Linked DNA regions of Adhaeribacter radiodurans. The protein of the gene in region 1 binds, or shares a complex with, the protein of each later gene. Links are inferred from orthologs where the notes say so. Each region holds a gene or a part of one and is shown on either strand. Other genes may lie near its edges.

Region 1 (3,212 bases):
AATGGGTTGGTAAGTTTTAGCGGTGGTTACCGTTGTCCGGAACTGATAAATATTTCTAAAAGGAGCAAAATACTTTCTTCCGTTTCGGCGCACAACGTACCAATCGTGGTTTAATCGGCCATATACATAAACCGTATCGCCTACCTGAATATTTTTAGATACGGGAGCAAAAATCTTTGGGATTCTTCTCAGGGATACGCCGCTTCTTCCGGCGGTGTAAGTTTCATTAATTGGCTTATAATTGCTGCTTCCTTCGTAGGAGGAAGGGGAGAGAGTAGGCGCGCAGCCCGAGATAAAATAAAAGCTTAGTAGATAAAGTAAATTTGTTTTCATTTAGTTGGATTGATTTGGTTCGGAGTATTGTATTTAGGGGCATGATAAAGAAGAAGGCTTTAAAAATTACTTTAAAGTCAGACTGTAACCGGTAATATACTTGTAGTTTATTCAAATATTTTTCCTTGTTTTTATAATATTAGTATGGTAGCTGTTTCAATATAAGCTAATTAACAGCACCACGCAATAGAGAAAAGAAAATCTGTTTAGCGTAAATAAATTAGTTATCTTAAAACAATTATAAAAAATTTACTAATTGAGCAGTAGATCAGGATTTAATTAAGAAGACAAGCAACTCTAAGAGGTTGTAAATTGTTATAATATGTTCACAAATCTTTAAAAAATCTGCATGGATTTTAATTTAACTTCTGAATATAAACCCACCGGCGACCAACCTAAAGCTATTGCGCAATTAGTGGAAGGCGTGCAAAACGGCGAACCGGCGCAAGTATTATTAGGCGCCACGGGAACCGGAAAAACCTTTACGGTAGCTAACGTTATTCAGCAGGTGCAAAAACCTACCCTGGTATTGTGCCACAACAAAACATTGGCCGCTCAGCTTTATGGCGAGTTTAAACAGTTCTTCCCGAATAATGCCGTGGAGTATTTTATTTCGTATTACGATTACTACCAACCCGAGGCTTACATAGCTTCTTCTAATACTTTTATTGAGAAAGACTTAGCCATTAACGAAGAAATTGAGAAACTGCGGCTGCACTGTACTTCATCGTTACTGTCGGGGCGGCGCGATATTATTGTGGTGGCATCGGTATCGTGTATTTACGGTATTGGTAACCCCGAAGAATTTGGAAAGAATGTTATTTATTTACAGCCCGGTCGGCGCGTAAGCCGCAATCAATTACTATATCAGTTTGTCCAGATTTTGTATAGCCGCACCGAGGCCGAATTTTCCCGTGGAAATTTCCGGGTGAAAGGTGATACCGTTGATATTTTCCCGGCATACGCGGATTATGCTTACCGAATTTACTTTTTTGGCGACGAGATTGAGTCTATCCGGCGCATTGATCCGGCTTCAGGTAAAATGATCGCCGAAGAAGAGCAGATTGCGTTGTATCCGGCTAACTTATTCGTAACCGGGCAAGACGTTATGCAACAGGCAATCCGCGAAATTCAGTTCGATTTAATGGCGCAGCATGAGTATTTCTCAAAAGAAAGCCGCGACGAAGAAGCCAAAAGAATTAAAGAAAGGACCGAATTTGACCTGGAAATGATCCGGGAATTGGGTTATTGTTCGGGTATCGAAAACTATTCGCGGTATTTTGACCGGCGTAGCCCGGGAGCGCGGCCTTTCTGTTTGTTAGATTATTTCCCGAACGATTACCTGATGGTAATCGACGAAAGCCACGTTACTACACCCCAGGTGCGGGCCATGTGGGGTGGCGACCGCTCCCGCAAAACTGCGTTGGTAGAGTGGGGATTCCGGTTGCCGTCGGCGATGGATAATCGTCCGCTTACTTTCAACGAGTTCGAGTCGATGATGAAGCAGACCTTATTTGTGAGCGCCACACCCGGCGATTATGAACTTCAGAAATCCGGAGGGGTAATAGTTGAGCAAATTATCCGGCCAACCGGTCTGCTGGATCCCATAATTGAGGTAAGACCTAGCGTAAATCAGGTAGATGATTTACTCGATGAAATTGACGAACGCATTAAAATGGGCGATCGCATATTGGTTACTACCCTCACTAAACGTATGGCCGAAGAGCTTTCCAAGTACATGGAGAAATTGAACATTAAAGTAAAATACATCCATTCCGAAATTAAGTCTTTAGATAGGGTAGAGATATTACGGGAACTGCGTTTGGGGCATATTGATGTGTTAATCGGGGTAAACTTACTGCGCGAAGGCTTGGATTTACCGGAAGTATCGTTGGTGGCCGTGCTGGATGCTGATAAAGAAGGCTTCCTCCGCGATCAGCGCTCGTTGATTCAAACTACTGGTCGGGCTGCCCGGAATAGCCAGGGTAAAGTAATTATGTACGCCGATCGCATGACAGGTTCTATGCAACGTACCATTGATGAGACTAACCGTAGACGGGCAGTGCAAATGGCTTACAACGAAGCAAATGGTATTACACCAACCACGGTACGTAAATCGAAAGAAGAAATATTTGAGCAAACGGCGGTGGCAGATGCCCGACCAACTCCGAAAGTATACGCCGGACCTGCCGAAGTATCTATTGCTGCGGAACCAGTAATACAGTACATGAAGCGCGAAGAGCTCGAAAAGCTCATTAAGAAAACGGAAAAGCAAATGGAAGGCGCTGCCAAAGAGCTAGACTTCCTGCAAGCTGCCAAGTACCGCGATGAGCTCGCTGAATTACGCAAGTTGTTGAAAAATAAACGTGATTAAATTCAAAAAGCCTTCTGCAAAGAACAGAAGGCTTTTTTATGCGGTTTAATTAGTAAATCTGAAGTACGATTAGAAATAAAATTTAATCTGAGAATAATAAGTGACTACTATTTACTATTTCCATAATCAATCTTTAATGTAATTGAAATCGCTTAATCCTAACTTTACTTTATTTCCTTTACAGAAGGTGAGTAAGTTTATCTAAAATATCCTTTATTTGAATACAGAAACCGGATTCTTCTTATAAATTATCTTGCAAAATGCCAAGTCCACTTATTACTTACCGCACTGGAAATGAAATAGATTTAAATGAAATGCTGGCTTTGTACGAAGCCTCTACCTTGGGCGAACGCCGTCCCATTCACGATCGGGCCCGAATGCAGGCTATGCTGCAACACGCTAATTTAGTAATTACAGCTTGGGCTGGAGTGCAGTTGGTAGGAATTTCGCGGGCACTCTCCGATTTTGCTTTTGTTACCTATTTATCTGATTTAGCGGTACACCG
Region 2 (3,336 bases), 5.5 Mb from region 1 along the record:
AGTATTACCCACTAAACGGCTGCTCAAATAACCTTTTTTCTCGAGGTTTTTAATCGTGGAGGCAAGGGTGGTATAAGGTGGTCGCGGCTCTTTTATCTGTTCTAAAAATAATTTCACATGGGCTTCCCCGGTTTTCCAGACGGCTTGCATGGCTTGTTCTTCCGGGGCAGTTAGCTTTTCCATATAGTTGCTTATAATTTTACTTCCAAATACTACGAATAGTTCGTGATTTTACTGAATTTTAGTAAATATAAAATTTTTAGTAAATTTTATTTTCAGAAGTGATTAGATAGAAATTTTAAGAAACTGAACCAGGTAGTTTGCGTGTTAGAATAAGAGAGAGTACCACATATTTTTTTTAACTTGCCAAGCTATTTCCCAGACAGCCCTGAAGCGAATGGATTACCTGAAATTACTAAACGAATCACAAAGAGCCGCCGTACTGCACACCGACGGGCCGGTAATGATTATAGCCGGCGCTGGTTCCGGCAAAACCCGGGTATTAACCTACCGGATTGCTCACTTAATCAGTAAAGGCGTAGATCCTTTTAATATTTTATCGTTAACTTTTACCAACAAAGCCGCCAAAGAAATGCGGCACCGGATTGAGAAAGTTATTGGCAACGAAGCCAAAAACATCTGGATGGGCACGTTCCACTCGGTGTTTGCGAAAATTCTGCGGTCCGAAGCGCCTAAAATTGGTTACCCCAGCAACTTTACCATTTACGATACCGACGATTCTAAAACCCTGATCCGGAACATCGTAAAAGAAATGAACCTCGACGAAAAACTGTATAAACCGGGGATGGTACTGGGACGGATTTCGGCCGCTAAAAACAAGCTAATTACCGTAGCGCAATACCGCCAGGATGCTACCATTCAGGCCGACGACGAAGCCGCCATGCGACCAAAAATCGGTGAAATTTACCAGGCTTACCAAAGTCGCTGCTTTAAGGCCGGTGCCATGGATTTCGACGATTTGTTGTTTAACACCAACGTGTTGTTCAAAGACCATGTAGACGCCCTGAATAAATACCAGAATATTTTTAAATACGTGATGGTAGATGAGTACCAGGACACCAACTACTCGCAGTACCTGATAACCCGCAAACTGGCCGCCAAAAACCGCAATATTTGTGTAGTAGGCGACGATGCCCAAAGTATTTACGCCTTCCGGGGAGCCGATATTCAGAATATTTTAAATTACGAACGCGATTATCCGGAACTGGAGGTATTTAAACTGGAGCAAAATTACCGGTCTACCAAAAACATTGTATACGCGGCTAATTCAGTTATTAAAAACAACAAAGCCCAGCTTCGTAAAGATGTTTTCACCGACAACGAAGAAGGTCCGCTGATTGAAGTATTAAAAGCCAACTCCGACAACGAAGAAGGCAAATTAGTAGCGAATGCCATTTTCGAGGAGAAGATGAACAACCACTTATCTTACGAAGATTTTGCGATTTTGTACCGCACCAATGCCCAAAGCCGGGCCATGGAAGAAGCGTTGCGCAAAATGAACATAAAGTATCGCATTATCGGGGGATTATCGTTCTACCAGCGTAAAGAAATTAAAGACTTAATTGCCTACCTCCGCCTTACGGTTAATCCTAACGATGAGCAAGCCTTGCGTCGCGTAATTAACTATCCCAAACGCGGCATTGGCGATACTACCATCGAGAAAATCATTGTTTCGGCCAACGAGACTAATCATACCATTTGGGAAGTGGTTAGCAACGCGAAGAGCTTTTTAACCGGTCGGGTAGCCGCTCCCATCGAAGATTTTGCCACCAAGATTAAGAGCTTCGCCATTATGGCCGAGCACCAGGATGCCTTTGAGGTAGCCAAGCACATTGCCAAACAATCCGGCATCGTAGAAGAGCTGTACGCCGATAAATCTATTGAAGGTCTGGCCCGCTACGAAAACATTCAGGAATTGCTCAACGGGATTAAAGAATTTGTGGATGACCCGGAAAAAGAAGACAAAAGCTTGTCGGCCTTTTTGCAGGACATTGCTTTAATTACCGATGCCGACAAACAACAGGACGATGGCAGCGAATACGTAACCATGATGACTATTCACTCGGCTAAAGGTTTGGAATTTAGAAACGTGCACATTGTGGGGATGGAAGAAAACTTATTTCCGAGCCAGATGATGCTCACTACCCGGGCTGATTTAGAAGAGGAACGCAGGTTATTTTACGTAGCTATTACCCGCGCCGAAAAAAGATTAACGCTCTCCTACGCTACCAGCCGGTACCAGTGGGGCAATTTGCGGGCTTGCGAGAAAAGCCGGTTTATTGATGAAATAGACCCAAGATTTTTAAATTTCCAGTACGGCGAAGGTCCGGGAGTTTTCGATAAAGTTTTAAAACGCAAAAGCAATCTGATTCCGGCTACACCTGTGGCAAAGAAAGCCACGAACTACGTGCCGCCCGCTGATTTTGTACCCAGCGATACTGCCAACTTACAAGCGGGTATGCGCGTAGAACATCCTAAATTTGGTTTCGGGGTGGTATCTAAAATGGATACCCAAGGCAACAGCACCAAAGCCATTATTGAGTTTGAAGAAGCCGGCGAAAAAACCTTACTCCTCAGCTTCGCCAAATTACGCATACACGAATAATAGATGTTGGATATTGGATGTTTGACTTTAGATATAAAATTTAGATAAAAAAGCATCTAAGATCTAGTGCGGAGTTAAAAATTTAAAAAGTCTAATATCTAATATCCAACATCTAACATCCAAAAAATTCTTACCTTTACCTTATGATTGCTAATTCCAGTTTTAAACAAGAACTGCTGCTGCGGGAATACGGCAGAAATGTTCAGAATATCGTTTCTTACATCTTATCCATTGAGGATCGGGCGCAACGCAGCCGCAGCGCGCAATTGCTCGTGAACTTGATGGCGAAACTTAATCCATCAATCCGGGATATTCAGGACATGCAGCAAAAGCTGTGGAACCATTTGTTTGTCATGTCAGATGGCAAATTGGATGTAGATTGCCCGTATCCGTTAAGCGCCATGGAATACCTCAACGATAAACCATCGCACATGGAAATTCCTCGCGATATTCCGAAGTACAAACACTACGGCAAAAACGTGGAGCACTTAATTAACAAAGCCATTGAAATAAAAGACAAAGACGAGCAGGATGCCGCTATTATTTCGTTAGGCAAGCTCATGAAAACGCTTTACCGTACCTATAATAAAGATTCCATCACCGACGAAATCATCCTAAACAACATTCGCGAGCTTTCCGGCGGTAAATTAAACATGGATCTGGCCAGAATAGAAGCTAACAATTTGTTCGAGGTAAGTGCCAAAGCCGCA

Evidence for each region.
Region 2: the proteins of uvrB (region 1) and HUW48_RS05350 are in contact, whole or in part, in a crystal structure (PDB 7EGT), measured with the Thermus thermophilus proteins. The link is inferred for Adhaeribacter radiodurans from one-to-one orthologs. Residues at the interface, in WP_096411307.1 of Thermus thermophilus: Glu23, Leu25, Arg26, Asp27, Gly28, Glu29, Arg30, Phe31, Arg55, Glu326, Asp327, Phe328, Glu379, Ser382, Gln383, His398, Gly400, Arg401; in WP_096412145.1 of Thermus thermophilus: His654, Arg656, Phe657, Gln666, Asp668, Glu669, Lys680, Arg681, Leu682, Ser683, Lys685, Tyr686, Ala687.

Annotation. Positions count from the first base shown.
Region 1 is NZ_CP055153.1:6,700,352-6,703,563, forward strand. Bases 315-3,194 are described here. They hold uvrB (excinuclease ABC subunit UvrB), read left to right. Parts: upstream 315-682; coding sequence 683-2,707; downstream 2,708-3,194. Other genes in these bases: HUW48_RS26345 (SH3 domain-containing protein), read right to left, coding at 315-333; HUW48_RS26355 (GNAT family N-acetyltransferase), read left to right, coding at 2,968-3,194. In the rest of the region: more of HUW48_RS26345, read right to left, coding at 1-314; more of HUW48_RS26355, read left to right, coding at 3,195-3,212. UniProt on the Escherichia coli protein: The UvrABC repair system catalyzes the recognition and processing of DNA lesions. A damage recognition complex composed of 2 UvrA and 2 UvrB subunits scans DNA for abnormalities.
Region 2 is NZ_CP055153.1:1,211,312-1,214,647, reverse strand. The notes cover bases 8-3,011. They hold HUW48_RS05350 (ATP-dependent helicase), read left to right. Parts: upstream 8-397; coding sequence 398-2,626; downstream 2,627-3,011. Other genes in these bases: HUW48_RS05345 (DUF4290 domain-containing protein), read left to right, coding at 2,770-3,011; HUW48_RS05355 (BlaI/MecI/CopY family transcriptional regulator), read right to left, coding at 8-183. In the rest of the region: more of HUW48_RS05355, read right to left, coding at 1-7; more of HUW48_RS05345, read left to right, coding at 3,012-3,336. UniProt on the Escherichia coli protein: A helicase with DNA-dependent ATPase activity. Unwinds DNA duplexes with 3'-5' polarity. Translocates on single-stranded DNA with 3'-5' polarity. Initiates unwinding more efficiently from a nicked substrate than double-stranded DNA.